DNA from 2 places in the Lysinibacillus sp. NPDC047702 genome. Region 2 is predicted to be linked to the other one. Evidence: a T-box and tRNA genes for the amino acid it is inferred to sense, from the RefSeq annotation. Region 2 holds a T-box; the other holds one or more tRNA genes.
The links. A T-box is a leader RNA that pairs with one kind of tRNA and senses whether it is charged. The one in region 2 lies ahead of argS (arginine--tRNA ligase), so its partner is inferred to be a tRNA-Arg.
Positions count from the first base shown of each region.

Region 1: it has a tRNA-Arg gene. The T-box ahead of argS (arginine--tRNA ligase) is inferred to sense a tRNA for this amino acid. The anticodon was not compared.

Region 1 is NZ_JBNNMG010000009.1:79,144-89,589, forward strand. Features, by position in the region: gene trxB (thioredoxin-disulfide reductase) at 1-528, shown strand, start outside; gene ACQKIM_RS07095 (8-oxo-dGTP diphosphatase) at 883-1,350, shown strand; gene rapZ (RNase adapter RapZ) at 1,361-2,254, shown strand; gene ACQKIM_RS07105 (gluconeogenesis factor YvcK family protein) at 2,259-3,254, shown strand; gene whiA (DNA-binding protein WhiA) at 3,322-4,269, shown strand; gene ACQKIM_RS07115 (HPr family phosphocarrier protein) at 4,384-4,641, shown strand; gene clpP (ATP-dependent Clp endopeptidase proteolytic subunit ClpP) at 4,786-5,376, opposite strand; tRNA gene ACQKIM_RS07125 (tRNA-Arg) at 5,688-5,762, shown strand; gene ACQKIM_RS07130 (basic amino acid ABC transporter substrate-binding protein) at 6,266-7,063, shown strand; gene ACQKIM_RS07135 (amino acid ABC transporter permease) at 7,153-7,857, shown strand; gene ACQKIM_RS07140 (amino acid ABC transporter ATP-binding protein) at 7,854-8,576, shown strand; gene ACQKIM_RS07145 (spore coat protein) at 8,631-9,245, opposite strand; gene ACQKIM_RS07150 (LemA family protein) at 9,407-9,988, shown strand; gene ACQKIM_RS07155 (TPM domain-containing protein) at 9,988-10,446, shown strand, end outside.
Region 2 is NZ_JBNNMG010000055.1:17,669-28,114, forward strand. Features, by position in the region: gene argS (arginine--tRNA ligase) at 117-1,796, opposite strand; T-box leader at 1,846-2,064, opposite strand; gene ACQKIM_RS20870 (sigma-70 family RNA polymerase sigma factor) at 2,224-2,733, shown strand; gene ACQKIM_RS20875 (helix-turn-helix transcriptional regulator) at 2,756-3,151, shown strand; gene ACQKIM_RS20880 (FtsW/RodA/SpoVE family cell cycle protein) at 3,138-4,376, shown strand; gene ACQKIM_RS20885 (ABC-F family ATP-binding cassette domain-containing protein) at 4,521-6,125, shown strand; gene ACQKIM_RS20890 (amidohydrolase family protein) at 6,174-6,917, opposite strand; gene fabF (beta-ketoacyl-ACP synthase II) at 7,095-8,330, opposite strand; gene ACQKIM_RS20900 (TetR/AcrR family transcriptional regulator) at 8,361-8,918, opposite strand; gene ACQKIM_RS20905 (DinB family protein) at 8,999-9,469, opposite strand; gene ACQKIM_RS20910 (S66 family peptidase) at 9,657-10,446, shown strand, end outside.

The DNA.
Region 1 (10,446 bases), on a different contig from region 2:
GGTGCTTTCTTCAAACAAAAAAATCTTGTTGTCGTAGGTGGCGGAGATTCAGCAGTCGAAGAAGGTGTTTACTTAACTCGCTTTGCTGAGAAAGTAACAATTGTTCACCGTCGCGATAAATTGCGTGCACAAAAAATACTTCAAGATCGTGCCTTTGCAAATGAAAAAATTGATTTCATCTGGAATTCAACAGTGAAAGAAATAAATGAAGCTAATGGCAAAGTTGGTAGTGTAACATTACAATCTACTGTAGATGGAACAGAATCTGAATTTGTGACTGATGGCGTATTTGTTTATATCGGGATGCTACCATTAACAAAGCCATTTGAATCTTTAGGTATTTTAAATGATGCGGGCTATATTTTAACAAATGATAACATGGAAACAACTGTACCAGGTATCTTTGCAGCAGGTGATGTACGTGAAAAATCACTTCGTCAAATTGTGACAGCTACAGGTGACGGAAGTATTGCCGCACAAGCAGTACAGCATTATGTGGAAGAATTATTAGAGAAAATTAATGCTTAATGTTAATAGCTGTACCAAGGAAAAAAATACAAATTTTAACACGGTTTTAATATTGTTGTAACTTGAATGACATATAAAAGGTGTAATATATATTGTGTAATTAGCAATCCCCCTTTTATTTTGTTTAGTAGGTTGTTTCCGCCTAATATGGTGGGGCAACCTATTTTTGTTATGTAGGATTTTAATAATAATTGTAAGTAGTTATTTAGACCTCTTAGGTGATAGCAAAATCATGATTACTAGGAATACGAGTAAGATGAAAATTGTCAAACACTAAAGTTCTGATTGGAGGACAAATATTGTTGGGTCTTGCTATAATGAAAGATAGAATGCAAAGTGATTAGAGGTGTGCCTATGCAAAGAATTGCAAATTTAATTGCCGTTAAAGACGGTCAAGTATTATTACTTCAAAAGCCTAGACGTGGCTGGTACGTTGCTCCAGGTGGAAAAATGGAGAACGGTGAATCCATCTATGAGGCTGCTATACGTGAGTTTCAAGAGGAAACAAATGTCACACCATTAAATGCGCATTTAAAGGGTGTTTATACAATGGTTATTAAAGAAAATAATGCAGTCGTTGATGAATGGATGCTTTATACATTTGTTGCTAAGGATATAGAGGGTACACCTTTTGATGAAACGAGAGAAGGCAAGCTTGCATGGCACCCAGCAGAGGATTTAAAACATTTGCCAATGGCTGAAGGTGATCGGACAAATTTACAATTTGCCATCTCACAATCAGGCATTCAGTATGGAACATTTGAATATACGACTGATTTTGAATTATTGCATGAAAAAATACAAATATCAAAAGAACAATAAAAGGAGCTGCATGACAGTGGTGGTTGAAGGCCAACAAAGTACACATGAATTGGTTATTATTACAGGAATGTCTGGAGCTGGAAAAACAGTAGCTATTCAAAGCTTTGAGGATTTAGGGTATTACTGTATTGATAATTTACCACCGGCGTTACTTACAACTTTTTTAACCCTTCTCAGAGATTCGGGAAAAAATACTGCACGTATTGCAGCTGTCATGGATATGCGTGGTGGTGACTTTTTTGATTCTCTTATTGGTGCTCTTGACCATATAATAAAAGAAGGAGATATTGTTGCACGTATATTGTTTTTAGATGCACATGATGCAACATTAGTTAGACGCTATAAAGAAACAAGACGTTCACACCCGCTAGCTGTCAATGGCCTACCATTAGATGGTATTCAACAAGAGCGTATTTTGCTATCAGAAGTTAAAGGTCGTGCTGATTTTGTTTATAATACGTCTACTATGAAGCCTAAGGAACTACGTGAAAAAATCGCGAAGGAGTTTGCAAGTGATGCAGACTATGTTTTTTCGGTTAACATTATGTCTTTTGGATTTAAACATGGTATGCCAATAGATGCAGATTTAGTGTTTGACGTGCGTTTTTTAAAAAATCCATACTATGTTGAAGAGCTACGTCCTAAGACGGGGTTACAGACGGAAGTATCCTCTTATGTTTTAGCGCTTGAGGATACACAAACTCTCATTCAAAAACTGAAGGATTTATTTGAATTTATGATTCCTCTATATAGACAAGAAGGAAAATCACAGCTTGTTATTGCCTTTGGTTGTACGGGTGGACAGCATCGCTCGGTGACATTAGCAGAGTATTTTGGGGCATATTTAGGTGGAAAAGAGAATACGGTTATAACGCATCGTGACATCAATCGAAGAAAGGATTGAGTGAATGGGGAAAAGGCAAACTAAGCTTGTAGTTATTGGTGGTGGTACAGGGCTTTCAACATTACTGAGGGGACTGAAGCATCATCCATTTGATATTACTGCTATTGTAACAGTAGCGGATGATGGTGGTTCTTCAGGGCGCTTACGGGATGATTATGATATACCACCACCCGGCGATGTCCGAAATGTTATTGCGGCATTATCGGATGTTGAACCACTTGTAGAGCAAATGTTTCAATATCGTTTTTCAGCATCACAAGATTTACGAGGGCATTCATTAGGTAATTTAATGCTCACTGCTTTAACAGAGATTACTGGAGATTTTAACCATGCCATTAGTGAAATGGGAAAAGTGTTAAAGGTCCATGGTCGCGTTATACCAGCTGCCAATAAAAAGATTAATTTACATGCAGAGCTTGTGGACGGTTCTACAATAGAAGGTGAATCTAAAATTCCAACGGCTACAAAACGAATTAGTCGTGTTTTTTTAGTGCCTGAAAATGTGAAACCGTTACCAGAGGCAATACGAGCAATCCATCGTGCGGATTATATTTTAATTGGTCCTGGTAGCTTATATACGAGTATCATACCTAATCTGCTTGTCAAAGAAATTGGTGAGGCTGTCGTAAGAGCTAAAGGAAGAAAAATTTATGTTTGTAATTTAATGACTCAAAAGGGTGAAACCATTTCCTATACAGCAGGAGATCATGTAAAAGCAATTTACGAACATGTTGGCGCTTCCTTTATCGATTCTATTTTAGTAAATGAAGAGAAGTTACCACATCCTGTACAGGAGCTTTATAAGGAAGAATGTGCGGAACCTGTAACATTTGATGTGGCAAAGCTTGAAAGTATGGGATTAGAGGTTATTAAGCGCGATATTGCAACGATTCGGTCAGATGGAACGGTTCGTCATAATGCGGCAAATGTTGCTAAATGGCTAGTAGAATACGCAAATATTTATAAACAAAAAGTAAACAATCTAAAAATACAATCATAAAGCGCTTATTGTATATGATAGGATGAGCATATACATAGAACTGAAAGTTGAAAGGGGGGCACGTGATATGTCTTTTGCTTCTGAAACAAAAAAAGAATTAACGCAAATAGAAGCGGACAATCATTGTATGAAAGCAGAAGTATCTGCCCTAATTCGTATGAATGGTTCATTATCCTTTGCGAATAAACAGCTAAGCTTAGACGTACAAACTGAAAACGCTGCAATTGCAAGAAGACTCTATACGATTATGAAAAAGTTGTATCCGTATAACGTCGAGTTACTTGTCCGAAAGAAAATGCGTTTGAAAAAAAATAACGTATATATTTGCCGTGTAAGAGAAGGTGCACGTGAGCTATTAATTGATTTAGAAATCATCTCAGACGACTTTCAATTCAATCATACGATTTCTCCAAAGCTCATTAAAAAAAGTGGTCAAAAAAGAGCATATTTACGAGGTGCATTTTTAGCAGGCGGCTCTGTTAATAATCCAGAAACATCAGCCTACCATTTAGAAATCTATTCTTTATATAAAGAGCATGGCGAGGCTTTAATGGATGTGATGAATGAATTTGAGCTAAATGCAAAAACAATAGAACGGAAAAAGGGCTTTGTGACCTATTTAAAAGAGGCAGAAAAAATTTCTGATTTTCTTAATATTGTAGGAGCTCATCAGGCAATGATGAAGTTTGAGGACGTTCGTATATTGCGGGATATGAGGAATAGTGTTAACCGTATTGTCAATTGTGAAACAGCAAACTTAAATAAAACAATAGGTGCAGCATTGCGTCAGGTAGAAAATATTCGATTTATTGAAAATTCCATTGGTTTAGATCAATTACCAGAAAAGCTTCGGGAAATTGCTCGTTTACGAGTGGAATATCAAGATGTCACACTTAAAGAACTGGGTGAAATGGTATCAAGCGGAACGGTCAGTAAATCAGGTGTCAATCATCGTTTACGAAAAATCGACGAAATAGCAGATGCATTAAGACGTGGAGAAAAGATAGGCGGTTAAGTTTTCATACTTTTCAGGTATGAATGTGATGCGTAATCGCGTATTGTTCTTTTGCTAGTAAGTGAGGTAAGATAAAACTAATAAGATGAACGGTAGTAAAGGGGAGTTTTGAGAATGACCGAGAGAAGAGTCCAAGTCAAATTAAAATTAGGACTACAGGCTAGACAAGCAGCGTTATTTGTTCAAGAGGCAAATCGTTTTAGTGCAGATATCTTTCTTGAGAAGGATGAGAAAAAAGTTAATGCTAAATCCATTATGGGTGTAATGAGCTTAGCTATTGCCAAAGGAACAGAGGTAGTTTTAAGCAGTGAAGGCAACGATGCTGAGCAAGCGGTTACAGCATTGGCAGAATTAATCGAAAAAGAAGATTAAATATAAAGACTGTCCAATAAATTGGGCAGTTTTTTGTGTATCTAATTACTAGAAGTGGTGGATAGCGGAGCTAATGTGACGGATAGAATGGATTAAAAGTAAAAAAAGACATCTCAGAACTAAATCTGAGATGTCTGTACTGTGTTATTTACGGTCGTTACGGTCCATAATATGGTCGATTAAGCCATATTCTTTTGCACGTTCAGCCGTCATGAAGTTATCACGATCTGTATCTCTTGAAATGACTTCAAGCGGTTGCCCAGTACGTTCTGATAAGATACCATTTAATTTTTCACGTAGGAATAAAATTCGTTTTGCAGCGATTTCAATCTCAGTTGCTTGACCCTGTGCACCACCAAGTGGTTGGTGAATCATTACTTCTGCATTTGGTAATGCGAATCGTTTACCAGGCTCACCTGCTGCAAGTAGGAATGCCCCCATAGATGCTGCCATACCGATACAAATTGTCTGCACTTGTGGTTTGATAATTTGCATTGTGTCATAGATGGCCATACCGGCAGTGATTGATCCACCTGGTGAGTTAATATAAAGTGAGATATCTTTATCTGGATCTTCAGCTTGTAGGAATAAAAGCTGTGCTACGATAGAGTTAGCCACGTTGTCATCAATCGCACTTCCTAAAAGGATGATGCGGTCTTTTAGTAGTCGTGAATAGATGTCATAGGCACGTTCACCACGGCTTGTTTGTTCAATAACTGTAGGAATTAAATTCATGTTAAATCCTCCTTAATAAAACTAAATTCGAATACTTTTGCTGAAAACTTCTGTTGTATTTCAGCTGTATCCTTATCATACACATTATAGTCAGGGAAGGTCAAATATTAACCCTGCTAAAGTGAAATAAAAAAAATAAATTGTTTTTGCATTCTATAGTTGAATTGTTAGCAATACGTTTGTATAATAGTTAAGGTCATAAGTTTAAAGTACGGTTCACTATTTTGCGGGTATGCTTCAAAAAATGAGGATTATCTACATCATGCTTTTCATAAAGCCTAGAGTGAGTACTTTTTTTTTGTTTTTTAATTGCCCTCGTGGTGTAATGGATAACACGTAAGATTCCGGTTCTTGCACTGGGGGTTCGATTCCCTCCGAGGGCGCCATTTTACTGATTATTTGATATACATTTATAGCTCGATTCTCCTAATAAGTAGTTTAGCAGCCTGCTTAGTGGAGAAAGAAGGGAAAATAGTGGAAATACTGCCCTAATTGGCATTATTCCCGTATTTGTTCCATTCAAACCTTCAAAAAAAGCAACAACTCCAAATTATTTTTTAGTGAACATACTGTACGTGAGGACTAGCCATCTAGTCGAAAAAAAGAATCCTATCTGAGGGGATTCTTTTTTTTTTGACTAAAACTATCTAATTATGGCATGATTAGCCGTGTATAAATATACATTTTTGATGCTATTTTCGTTTATTCATACCGTTTTTTGCTAAAATAACGCATAGAGATAAATTTTTATGAAAAAATAATTACTTTTATACGAAAAGTTATTGTCTATTGGCAATAATGTTACTATAATTGACCTAATAGTCGAACATTTCCGAATTGTGAAAAATGAAGTCATATTTCGGAAAAACTTATTTTAGGGGGAAACGCTATGAAAAAAAGATTAACCATGTTACTTATGCTCGTGGCAGCACTAATGCTAGCTCTAGCAGGATGTGGCGCGAAGGAAGATAAATCATCAGGTAGTGCACCAGCAGAGGATGGTGGAAGCGGTAAAAAAGTTTATAAGGTAGGTACTGAGGCTACTTTCGCTCCTTTTGAATCAATTGACGATAAAGGGAATATTGTAGGGATTGATGTCGATATTTTGAAGGCTATTGCTGATGAAATGAACTTTGAAGTAGAATGGCAAAATATTGGTTGGGAGCCTGTATTCCAAACAATTCAAAATGGTGAAACAGATATTGGGGCATCAGGGATCACAATTAATGAAAAGCGTAAAGAGTCATTTGATTTTACAGAGCCATATTATGAATCTCAATTATTAATTGTTGTAAAAGAAGATTCAAAGATTAAGTCATTAGCTGAGTTAAAAGATAAAAAGATTTCGGTACAAATTAATGCTACTGGTCACGAAGCTGCCAAAAAACTACAGGGTGATGCTAGTACAAAAATTATGGCATTTGAAAATCAACCAGTGGCTATCCAAGAAATGCTGAATGGCAATGTAGATGCTGCGATCGGTGATAATGCAGTAGTTTATGAATATATCAAAGCACATCCAGATCAAAAACTTAAAATAGTAGAAGATGATGCATTTGAAAAAGAATATTATGGCTTCATGGTTCAAAAAGGAAATAAAGAGCTTTTAAACCTATTAAATGAAGGTCTACAAAAGATTAAAGAAAACGGTAAATTAAAAGAAATTACTGGCTCAGACTTTAAGTAAGACAAGGATAATGATGCCCCTAGCGCATAGTTGATAGGCTAGCGGTTTCATATTCTTTCGTAACTTTTTAGGGGAAATGGGGTTTTCGGATGGACATCTTTGACTTACGCTGGGACATAGTCTGGAACTACCGAGATATGTTTATACGTGGTATTGGCGTAACATTAATTTTGACACTCAGTGGTTATTTTGGTGGTATTTTTTTAGGATTATTTTTAGGGCTCGGAAAATTATCAACGAAAAAATGGATTTATTGGCCATGTAAGCTTTATGTTGATTTATTCCGTGGAACACCAATGCTAGTGCAAATTTTATTAATTCACTTAGCCGTAATACCTACGATTTTTGGACACTCTTTAGGTTATATGGTGTCAGGGATAACGGCACTTATTTTAAACTGTGCGGCCTATAATGCGGAAATCTTCCGTGCGGGCATTCAAAGTATTGCGAAAGGTCAGATGGAGGCAGCTCGATCACTTGGCTTAACACATAACCAAGCGATGAGAAAGGTCATTTTACCACAGGCATTTAGACGAATGATCCCACCTTTAGGGAATGAATTTATTGCGCTATTAAAGGATTCCTCATTAGTAACAGTTATTGCTGCTCCAGATATTTTATATGCAAGTAAAGTAGTAGCAGGAGCCAGCTTCCGTTTCTGGGAGCCTTACATTGTTGCAGCATTATTATATTTAGTTTTAACGTATGGTGTAACAAAAATTGTGACATTTATCGAGAAGCGATTCAGTAATAGCTATGTCCCTCGTAAGGCAGAAGGGCGGGAAGCACGATGATTAAAATTCAGAATTTACACAAATATTTTGGCAAGCTAGAAGTGTTAAAAGGTATTGATTATGAAATACAAGAAAAACAGGTAGTTTGTGTAATAGGACCATCTGGTTCAGGGAAAAGTACCTTTTTACGCTGCATTAATATGCTAGAAGAGGTGACTGATGGTGCCATTTATATTGAAAACGTGAAGATTAATGATCCTAAAACAAATATAAATGCAATACGTGCAGAGGTAGGCATGGTGTTTCAACAGTTCAATTTATTTCCGCACATGACGGTTATTGATAATGTGACAATGGCTCCTATGCAAATTCGTAAGATGAGTCGTGCTGACGCAGAAGCATTAGGGCATGAGCTTCTTAAGAAGGTTGGTTTAGATAGTAAGGCATATAACTATCCTGAACAGCTTTCAGGTGGTCAGCAGCAACGTGTAGCTATTGCTCGGGCTTTAGCAATGAAACCAAAAGCGATTTTATTTGATGAACCTACATCAGCACTTGATCCAGAAATGGTAAAAGAGGTGCTAGATGTAATGAAGAACTTAGCAGCTGAGGGAATGACAATGATTGTCGTTACACATGAAATGGGCTTTGCACGTGAGGTAGGCGATCGTGTGGTCTTTATGGATGGCGGCTATATTGTTGAAGAAGGAGCACCGGAGGAAATTTTCGGAAATCCTCGAAATGAACGAACAAAAGCATTTTTAGGAAAAGTTTTATAACTAATAAGGAAAGCAGTCTCAGGTGATTTGTATCACATGTGAGACTGCTTTTTTTTAATGAAGAGGATTTGTAGTAGTACCGAATGAATCGAGTATTGTTCGCATATCCTGCTGTGAATATTGAGGCACTTGATAGTAGCCATGTTTATTTTGGTAAATAGATAATTCGTATGCCATTTCAATACAGTTGGGAATACTATCTGCAACAACACGACGAACTACAGGGTTTGTAGTTTCAGTTGCCGCAGCTGTCATACATTTTGCTGCACCTTTTTGAGCACCTAATAAGAAGCCAGAAATTGTTTCATCATTAATTTCATTTGCATTTTGCATTGGTTTTTTAGGTTGTCCAGGATTTAATCCATAAGTAAAGTTATTGCCTGTCTCCATTTGGTAACGCCCAGTTGGAACAGATGGATCATGCCCAGTTTTAAATGATTCCACAATAGTGTTATACATTCCCAAAGTGAAGTTATATTGGCGATCCAAAATGTTAAGTAATTCTGGGTCCTTTACATGTGGACGTAAAATAATGGATTGATTCATACCAGCAATAATTTCGCCAAGTGTTTCATGCATGTCCATAACTTCATGTCCACCATGATTTAGGCTTTGTTGTTGGTTGAATGATGGTTGGTTAGCTGATTCGTTGTGAAATGATTGTGACAAAAAAAACGCCTCCTAAATGTTATTTTGTTGCAGTATTTAGTATGTCTATTTAGATATATTTCATACGGTATAAATCCATTGGCATATATATTGAATAGAGATGTTTTTTTGCAGCACATTAGAGGTAAGGAAAAGTAAGCATGTAAAGGAGGGAATACAATTTGAAAAAAGCTTTTGGACCTATAGGAATAATAATCATTATTTTAGTTTTACTAGCTTTATTATTTATTCCTAAATACAACAGCCTAGTAACAGCGGAAGAGAGTGTGGATTCAAAATGGGCTCAGGTTGAAAATCAGCTTCAGCGTCGCTATGATTTAATTCCGAATTTAGTGGAATCCGTGAAAGGGTATGCCAAACATGAGCAAGATATCATTTCTAGTATTTCTGAGGCGCGCTCACAAATGGGAAATGCACGTACTCCAGAGGAACAGGCAGTTGCGAACGATGCATTGAATGGCGCACTTAGTCGTTTGCTTGTAGTGGTAGAAAATTATCCAAATTTAAAGGCAGATGCTAATTTTCGACAATTGATGGATGAATTAGCTGGAACAGAAAACCGGCTAGCAGTTGCCCGTGAAGACTATAATAATGAAGTTCAGACCTTTAATAAAAATGTTAAACGTTTCCCAGGAAATTTAATTGCAGGCATGTTTGGCTTTGAGCAGAAGGAATATTTTAAAGCAGCTGCAGGCTCTGAAAAGGCGCCATCTATTGATTTTAGTAATTCAGGTAAGCAATAATGAAACGTTTTATTGTGCAATTTGCAATCGTTTGTTTCTCATTTTTTGTATTGATTAGAATGGCAGATGCAGCAATGCCCACTCCCATGAAAAATACGTATATTCATGATTTTGCTAATGTATTATCCTCTTCAGTTAAAGAAGAGCTTAATCATTATTCACAGCAGCTTGACAAAGGTACAGGTGCTGAAATAATGGTTGTCACAGTAGAATCCATTCATGGGCAGGAGCCGAAGATGTATGCGACTAAAATGATTCGCTCTTGGGGAATTGGCGATGCACAAAAAAATAACGGTGTTCTACTATTAGCAACATTTGGTCAGGGCGAAGGCAATAATGATGTCGTTATTGCGGTTGGTCAGGGGCTTGAAGGGGCATTGCCAGATGGTAAGCTTGGACGGATATTAGATACAGCGTTTTATCCAAATGCAAGTGCTGGTGACATTGATCAAGCATTT
Region 2 (10,446 bases):
TGTAAAATCTACTATTATTGTCAGACCTCTGATTTCTTTCTATTCCCTTTTATCATTTTTTCCAGTACTGGTCAATTTAAATACACATCTACCACAGTATAGTAGATGTGTTTCATTTACATATTCTTTGGTGCTGCAATACCTAATAATGCTAATGATTCTTTTAAAATGATAGCGACACATTGACAGAAAGCTAAGCGTGATGCTCTAATATGATCTTCAGCTAATATTTTATTTTGAGCATAGTATTTATTAAATAAACGAGCTAAGTTTAAGGCATATCTAGCAATTTGTGACGGATCTGCCTGCTCAAAAGCATTAGAAATTACTTTTGGAAACTGTTCTAGTAGTAAAATAACTGGCCATGCTTGCTCACCTAATTTTTCAATAGATAATTCCTTGCCAGGTTCATTTACTTTTTCCAAGAGGGATGATATACGTGCATAAGTGTATTGAATATATGGACCTGTTTCCCCTTCGAAATTCATCATTTGCTCAAGAGAAAACTCTATATCATGTAGACGATCATTTTTTAAATCATTAAATATAACCGCTCCAACACCAACTTGATGGGCTACAATATCTTTCTGCTTTAGCTTTGGATTTTTTTCCTCAATATTGCGTTTTGCGGTAGTAATCGCTTCTTTCAGCACCTCACCTAATAGAACTATTTTACCTTTACGAGTTGACATTTTTTTACCGTCTTTTAGAATCATCCCAAAAGGCACATGCTGTAAATCCTTTGCCCATCCATACCCCATTTTCTCTATAACCCAAAATAGCTGATTAAAATGTAGGGACTGTTCATTGCCAACCACATAAAATATTTTTTTAGGGTCATAGTGCTGTTTACGATAGAATGCAGCTGCCAAATCACGAGTTGCGTAAAGTGTCGCACCGTCTGTTTTTGTAATTAAACAAGGTGGCATCTGTTCAACTTCCACAACAAATGCCCCATCAGATTTTATAAGTAGCTCTTTTTCTTCTAGCTCCTTGACAATCGTTGCCATTTTGTCGTTGTAGAAGGCTTCCCCATTGTATGAATCAAAGTGAATTCCAAGAAGTTGATAGATAGTATTAAATTCGTCTAATGATGCATCTCTAAACCATTGCCACAGCGCTAATGCCTCTCCATCCCCATCCTCCAATGCTTTAAATGTAGCACGTGCCTCTTCATTAAGGGTTTCATCCTGTTCTGCTTTTTCATGAAATTTCACATAAATTCTTAATAATTCTTCAATCGGCGCATTAGCAATCGCCTGTTGATTGCCCCATCGTCTATAGGCAACAATTAACTTACCAAACTGTGTTCCCCAGTCTCCTAAATGATTGATGCGAATTGCTTGGTAGCCATTTTTTTCGGCAATATTAGCTAAAGCATTGCCAATTACAGTAGAACGTAAATGTCCCATAGAAAATGGCTTCGCGATGTTAGGAGAAGAAAAATCAATGACAACATTCCCTTTCGATTCCTGTTGGCTTCCATATAAATGTTGTTCTATTAAAATTTTAGTAAGCACCTGTTTTGTAACGATTGACTGATTAAAAAATATATTTACGTATCCTCCTATTGCTTGAACATCCTTTATGATTTCACATGTCAAATTGTTTTTTATCTCTTCGGCGATATTGTGAGGTGATTTTCTACATTTTTTAGCAAGAGTAAAGCACGGAAAAGCTACATCCCCTAGCTCTAATTTTTTTGGTTTTTCTAATAAATGTTGAATTTCTTTAACTGTGAGCTGATCCTTTAATGCAACAGCAATGCTTTTGGCTATTTGTTCCTTCATGTTCATTTTTCATCTTCCTCCTCTAATAAAAATAAAAAAGCTCCCGTCTCTAATAGATAGAGACGAGAGCATAGTTATCCCGTGGTACCACTCTAGTTGCCATTCCAAATGACCACTTTCCATTGTTAACGAGGTGACTCCCCGATATTCTCTACTTCTTTTTCGAGAATCTTCTCCAAAGTGCGTTTCATTTATGGCTCCTGCATTAGGCTTACACTACCCCCAATTCGCTTTCCAGTTATCCATAAACTACTCTCTTTTTCATTGAATTTAACTGTAATTTCAAAATATTTTACAGTAGCTTAAAATGAAAGTCAACTTTTGATTTAAGAACTTACGATAGAATACTTGGCAGGATTACATTAGTATAGAAAAAATAAAACCGGTATTATGTGGTACTCGTCTAATATATGAACAGGAAGGAGGTATGGAGATGGAGGAAGTGATATCTATCAGTGGATTATCGCGAAATCAGTTGATTGAGGAGCTTATGACTGATTATGGTCAGGAAGTTCTACAGCTTGTTTATACATATGTACATGATGTCGCACTTGCAGAGGATTTAACACAAGAAATTTTTATCAAATGCTATAAGGCATTGTCCACTTACCAGGGAAATGCTAGTTTGAAGACATGGTTGTGGCGTATTGCTATCAATCATACAAAAGACTATCTAAAGAGCTGGTACAAAAAAAATGTTTATGTCACTGAAACGAATGTCTTAGCTCAAACATTAGAAACGGGTGATTTGCTTGAGCAAGTTGTAAAAAATAGTGAGGAGGAGGCATTATTTGACTTAGTGATGGCACTTCCTGTCAAATATCGTGAACTTATTTACTTTTATTATTTTGAGGAATACTCGGTACAGGAGATTGCCTGCCTTCTAGCGTTAAATAAAAATACAGTCAAAACGAGACTTCGTAAGGCACGTTCTTTGTTATAAAAAACATTAGGAGGGAATCCATTTGACGGAATCACGTTTTAAACAAGTTATGAAAAGTCAGTTTCAAAAAGTGCAGTTTACAGAGAAGCATCGAGAAGTTGTACGTAAAGGTATTCAAGAGGAATTTTCGGATCAAGTGCTATTACCGATGCTGCAAACGATGCGTTCAGGATATGAGCTTACACAACTTCTTTATACAAAAAACAAAGCAGTAGTTCATTTTAACGAGGGAATGATTTATGCTATGCTACATCGCCTTGAACAGCAACAACTCATTGTTAGTGAATGGTACGAAAATGAAAAGCGATATGTTCTTTCACATAAAGGAATTAAGCTACTGACAAAGCTCAACAAAGAAATGCATGAACGCCCTTCCATTCAGCAATTATTGAAGGAGGCACGTTATGCAAACGATTAAGCAATATATTCAACATACAAAGAGACATATTCATAACAAGGAGGCACATGATGTAGTTGAAAAGGAGCTGACCTATCATTTAGAGAAGTCGAAGCATGCTTGGCTGGAAAAGGGATATAGCGATATCGATGCAGAACAACAGGCTGTGCGTGAAATGGGTAATGCTACAAAGCTTGGTATATCGCTTAATCAGATTCATCAGCCAAAAATCGATTGGATGCTCATTATTTCATTTCTGCTAGCGTCACTTTGTAGCTTCTTACCACTTTTTCCAGCTGAGTTCTTGTTAAGAGATTTTATTGTCCGCAATATCGTGATTGTTGTTGGTGGCATTGTTGCGACGATTGTCTTAATGCGACTCGATTTTCGAAAGCTAGAGGGCTATTCTATGCATTTGTATGTACTGGCAAGTGTGTTATTTCTCATTATCTTAAATGGTAATCAAGTGATGAATGGTGTTATCTTTTTTAAAGCTGGTCCACTTGAGCTTAAAGGTTGGATGACATTGCCTCTCTTTTTAATTGCGTTTGCAGGGCTTTTTGCTAAACAAAAAAAATCATTTTGGTGGCTGCTTATTCTTTATTCTATCGGTGTGTACTTTTACATCCTTTTGCCAGACATTTCACTATTCTTTACATACACAGCGATTGTTGCCTCATTATTTTATGCAAGCAACTTTTCTCGCAGGCTAAAGCTAGCATGTACTGCTGCTTTTAGTTTCCTGTTAATATGCGTAATCGGATACTTGTTGATTGTACCATTAAAGCCATACCAACTTACACGAATGCAGACAATCTATACACCAGGTTTAGAGGATACTTCTACTGTCATTTATATTTCAAATATGATGAAACAGCTCACATGGTTTGGCACTAGCAGTCAACCGTTTGCTGGTGGAGCCCATACTGATTTTGTATTACTGACAATCTTACAAACGTACGGGATTGTTGCAGGGGTAGTTATTTTAAGTCTTCTCGCCTTCATTATTTACCGTATAGCCTGTACACTTTCCTTCATTCAAAATGAATACGGGCGATTATTAATCGTAGGTGGGCTTGCCTATATAACAACGCAAATTGTTTATCACATACTTATGTTATTTGGACTTGTGCCACTTATGTCAATGCCAATCCCATTCATTAGCCATGGTGTTTTCCCGATGCTGCTTGGAAGCGTTGCGATTGGCTTTGCACTAAGTATTTATCGAAGAAAATCATTTATTTGATAATAGACTCTTTGGAAGCTGGGGTATTTATTGTGGCTAATATGCCTTTTATAATGATGCTAAACCTTGATTTAATAATGTTTATAGACTATGGAACATATTTCATGCTATACTAGAGCCATTGTGAAAAAAGGAGGAACTTGCATGATTCAAGTAAGTAATGTAGGTCTTCGCTATGGCGATCGTAAACTATTTGAAGACGTAAATATAAAATTCACACCGGGGAATTGCTACGGTTTAATCGGGGCAAATGGTGCCGGTAAATCAACATTTTTAAAAATTCTTTCTGGTGAAATTGAAGCACAGGAAGGTCATGTATCAATGGGTAAGGACGAACGTTTATCTGTCCTTAAACAAAACCACTTTGAATATGATGAATTCAATGTATTAGATACAGTTGTTATGGGGAACAAACGTCTTTGGGAAGTAAAAGCTGAAAAAGACGCTATCTACGCAAAAGAAGACTTTTCTGATGAGGATGGCATGCGTGCTGCTGAATTAGAGGGTGAATTCGCTGACCTAAATGGTTGGGAAGCTGACTCAGAAGCAGCAACATTATTAAACGGATTAGGGATTGGCGACGAGCTTCACTATATGCTAATGGCTGACCTTGAAGGTTCTGACAAAGTCAAAGTATTATTAGCACAAGCTCTATTTGGTAAACCAGACGTTCTATTACTAGATGAGCCTACCAACCACCTTGACTTAAAAGCAATCCAATGGTTAGAAGAATTCTTAATTAATTTTGAAAATACGGTTATTGTCGTATCCCATGACCGTCACTTCTTAAATAAAGTGTGTACGCATATCGCGGATTTAGACTTCTCTAAAATCCAATTATATGTTGGGAACTATGACTTCTGGTATGAGTCTAGCCAATTAGCACAAAAAATGATGGCAGACCAAAATAAGAAGAAAGAAGAAAAGATTAAAGAGCTACAAGCATTCGTTGCTCGTTTCTCTGCGAACGCTTCGAAATCAAGCCAAGCGACTTCTCGTAAGAAAATGTTGGATAAAATCGAGCTTGACGACATTAAACCTTCTAGCCGAAAATATCCATTCATCAACTTCCAAACTGGACGTGAGATCGGTAATGATGTGTTGACAGTGGAAGGTCTTACAGCAAGCAATGAAGGTGAAACTTTATTTAAAGACATTCGCTTCTCTATGAATAAAGACGATAAAATTGTTTTACTTGGTAGCCCGATGGCAAAAACAGCTCTTCTTGACATCTTAACGGAAGAAAAAGAAGCGGATGCAGGATCATTCAAATGGGGCGTGACAACTTCTCAAAGCTACTTTGAAAATGATCACGATAAATATTTTGAAGGCTCAGAAAAAACATTAGTTGAATGGCTTCGTCAATATTCTCCAGACGACGAAACAGAAAGCTTCCTACGTGGCTTCCTAGGTCGTATGCTATTCTCTGGTGAGGAAGTAAAGAAATCCCCTTCTGTTCTATCAGGGGGAGAAAAAGTACGTTGTATGCTATCGAAAATGATGCTTGCTACAGCAAACGTTATTTTATTAGATGAACCAACAAACCACCTTGACCTTGAATCTATTCAGGCACTAAATGAAGGACTTATGCGCTTCAAAGGTGCGATGCTCTTCACATCTCATGACCATCAATTTATCCAAACAATTGCGAATCGTGTCATCGAAATCCGTGAAGACGGCTCAATTTTAGATAAGCAATTAACATATGATGAATTCTTAGAGTGGAAAGATAGCCAAGGTTTAAGCTAATTCCAAATAAAATCCTCTACCGAAAGCTTTGGTAGAGGATTTTATTGTTTATTTAAAATACCATTGAATCGCATTCTTATAGAGGATCTTATCAGCAGCCTGTTCATCAAAAAGCTGTTGAATCAATTCAATATCTGCATGTTCAAAAGGTCGCTTTGCTCTGGTAGACGGTAAATCTGTTCCAAACATAAGTGCATCTGGATTTACTTCATAAATCGATTTTAAGGCATTCTTAACATCCAGTTCCACACGACCAAAGCCAGTCGCTTTTACATGTATCCCTTTTTCAACTAATCTTAATAAATGTGGTAGCCCTTCTTCAGATAAACCTAAATGATCAATGGAAATAGCCGGTAACTTTTCAATAGTCGATGCAATCTCTGGTAACTCTTTTGCATCCATATAAAGTTCACTATGCCAGCCAACTAAATCATAAACTCTTCTTGCAAAGGTATTTAGCTTTGATAGATCTTCTGAACCTCCCCGTTTAATATTAAACCGTAATGCTCGTACCCCATTGTTATGTAAATAAATAATTTCATCATCAGTCACAGTAAAAGGCAATTGAGTAACACCACAAAAAGCTGGTCCCATTTGTTTCAATGCTTTCAATAAGTATTCCTGGTCAAATCCTTGAAACGATCCTGATACAATCGCCCCACCCAAGACGTTGAAATCGGCAGTTTCATTTTGGTAATCTTCAACAATATAGCTTGGTGGTGTGTATCCTTGGTTTTCGATTATCGGAAAATCAAAATCAATAATATGAAAATGCGCATCAAAAATTCTCATCATCCATCTCTCCTTCTACACCTAAATTTAACACACAATGAACATAAGCATAAATATGAATTTTCACTATAGATTCATAAGAAAAACTTATTGATAAATTACACATAAAAAGATGATATGAAAATCCCATTTCATACCATCTTTATAATATACAAGCATTCCGAAAAATTTACTAAACTATTCCTCAAACTTTTTAAAAGCCAATACGGCATTATGGCCGCCAAAGCCGAAGCCATTGGACAAGGCAATATTGACTGGTTGATGTATCGCCTTGTTTGGCACATAATTTAAATCACATTCTGAATCAGGTGATTCAGAATTGATTGTTGGCGGTACAATACTATCCATTATACTTTTTAACGTAATGATGGCTTCTAAACCACCAGCTGCTCCAAAGAGATGTCCTGTCATTGATTTTGTAGAGCTCACCTTTAAATGATAGGCATGTTCACCAAAAACGCTTTTTATTGCCCTTGTTTCCGATTTATCTCCCTCTGGTGTACTAGTACCATGCGCATTAATATAATCCACAGCTGACAAATCAATATTAGCCATTTTTAAGGCTAGATTCATCGCATTTGCTGCCCCTGTAAAATCAGGAGACGTTATATGATATGCATCTGTTGTTACGCCATAGCCTACAATTTCACCGAGAATTGTTGCGCCTCTTTTTTTCGCATGTTCATACTCTTCAAGAAATACTACACCTGCTCCTTCTGACATCACAAAGCCATCACGTTGGCTGTCAAATGGACGACTTGCCTTTGCTGGCTCATCATTCCTTGTTGACATTGCTTTCATACGAGAGAACCCAGCAAAACTAAGTGGATTAATTGGCGCCTCTGCTCCTCCTGCCAGAATCCCGTCTGCATAACCATGTCTAATATTTAAGAATGCCTCTCCAATTGCTTGATTCCCTGTTGCACAGGCTGAAACCGGTGAAAAGCTTGGACCTTTAAAGCCTGTTTTAATTGCTACAATACCTGCAGCCATATTGCTAATCATCATTGGTACCATAAAGGGGGAAACCTTACGTGGACCATTATCCAACATGTTTTGATGATTTGCTAAAATGGTATCAATACCACCAATACCTGAGCCTATATAAACGCCTAAACGAGTTTTATCAATATTATCCATATCTAAGTTTGCTTGCTCCAAAGCTTGCTGGGTAGCAGCTAGTGCATATTGAACAAAGACATCATATTTACTAATTTCTTTTTTATCCATATACTTAGCCGCATCAAAATTAGTGATATACCCTGCAATTTGGGTAGAAATAGTAGAGAATGCCTCTGATTGTATCTTTTTTATTCCTGATTTTCCTTCCGTAATATTTGTCCATAAATCTAACACTGAATTACCTAATGGTGATATAACACCATATCCCGTTATCACTACTCTTCGTACCATGAATGAATCTCCTTCAACTGTTTTCATGAATTATTGTAAAAGTCCCTTTAATTGGTCAAGCATTTTAGTAAAGAAGCCTTCCCCTAATACGCGCTTATATTGTAGTGCTCCCTTCGTACTTGCAATAAGCAGAATTGCCAGCGCCTCTAAATCCTCAGTTGTTTGCAAGGAGCCCTCTTGCTTTGCATCTTTCAGTAAATCCACAAAGCAATCGATTTCCATTTGACTGAGCTGTTGAATTTTTTCCTGCATTTGCAGTGGTAAATCATTATAGTCAGCCTGTAATGCAGAAATTGGGCAAACACCGTCCTGTTCTAGAAATTTGACGCGTTGTAAAATAAATGCGAAAGGCTTTTCGTCAGCCTCTATAGTGGCTTCTTTAATATTTGTGTACGCCCCCTCAAGTCCATTTTGTATCCTTTCGCAAACAGCAATACCTAAGTCTCCTTTCTTTTCAAAATGGTAATGAATACTTGCTTTTGTGACACCTAATTCTTTGGCTAGATCATCATAACTAAAAGCTGAAAATCCTTTTTCTTGAATTTTTTTCAAGGCTAATTCGATAATTTGTAATTTACGATTTGTCATGGCTATATACTAACTTACTAGTAGGTAAGTGTCAAATAAAAAAGCAGCAATCAGAATATGTCTGATTGTTGCCTTATAATTTATTGCATTTCCTTTGTTGGTCCCATCACACCTGGCACTGGTAAACCTGCTTGACGTAGCAGCACAGTCATCTGTCCACGGTGATGTGTTTGATGATCGATTAATACACGTAATAATGCACCTCTAGGCATAGGTTTAGTAAAGCCATTCACTTCTTCTAGCAAATCTTCATTCGATAGCTTCGCGACTTCCTCTTGTACACTACTAGCAATTTTCTCATAAGTTGCGGCAATCTCAGCAGCTGAAGACGGAATCGGGTCTTCTTGTCGAATCATCGGCACCTTTAAACCTGCTAAATAACTAAAATAACCTGCTGCACCAACTAAATGCCAGCCTATCCAGCCTAATGTACTATGACCTTCTACGATGCTTTGTCCTAGCTTCTCATCTGATACAGACTTTAACACTTGAATCGTACCTTGTGATGCTGCTACCCACTCTTGTAAAAAATCATCTACTTGTCGATACATTTAAGCGCCCCCTTTTTGATCATTTCAATTCTATCATATTAAATTCTGCCCACTTGTACAAGTTTCTAAATTAGTTTACATAATAATATTATATGAAAAAATTCTATGATGTAAAAGTAGTTGCACATCAAATTGTAAAATCATGTATAATAACATTTGACTTACAACAAAAAGAAAGAGGTATTTTATGTTTTCCCCTTTAAAAAAAGGCGATATGATTGGCATATACTCGCCTTCAAAACCAGCTACTGTAACTGCAAAAGCTCGCTATGAACGTGGAAAGAAGCGTCTGGAATCACTTGGCTTAATTATTCGTGAGGGTGCTTTAACAGATAAAGATGATTTTTATCGCTCTGGTACACCCAAAGAACGAGCTCAAGAATTTAATGCCCTTCTACATGATCCTCAAATCAAAATGATTTTACCGACAATGGGCGGTACAAATGCTAATAGCATGTTGCCTTATTTAGATTATCAGGCATTCCAGCAAAACCCAAAAATACTTGTTGGTTTATCTGATGTGACCGCTATATTACTTGGCATGTATGCAAAGACGGAAATCCCCGTTTTTTATGGTCCCTCTGTTGCTTCAACTTTTGGTGAGTTCCCACCATTTGTGCAATATACGGAACAATATTTTAAAGATATATTTATGCACTCCCTATCCATTCCCTACATTATGCCAATGCCACCCATTTGGACAGATGACCGATTAAATTGGTTAGAAAAAACATCTGAAAAAACACAGCATCACAATTCATGGATTACAGTCCAGTCTGGTGTTGCTGAAGGACGTCTAATAGGTGGAAATATCAATACGATGTACGGTTTTATTGGAACCCCCTTTTTTCCACAAGTAAAAAAAGGAGATATTTTATTACTTGAAGATACATCCAAAACCATTGCAGTTGTCGAGAAAAACTTTACCATGCTTAAATTACATGGCATTTTTGACAAAGCGGCTGCAATTATTTTAG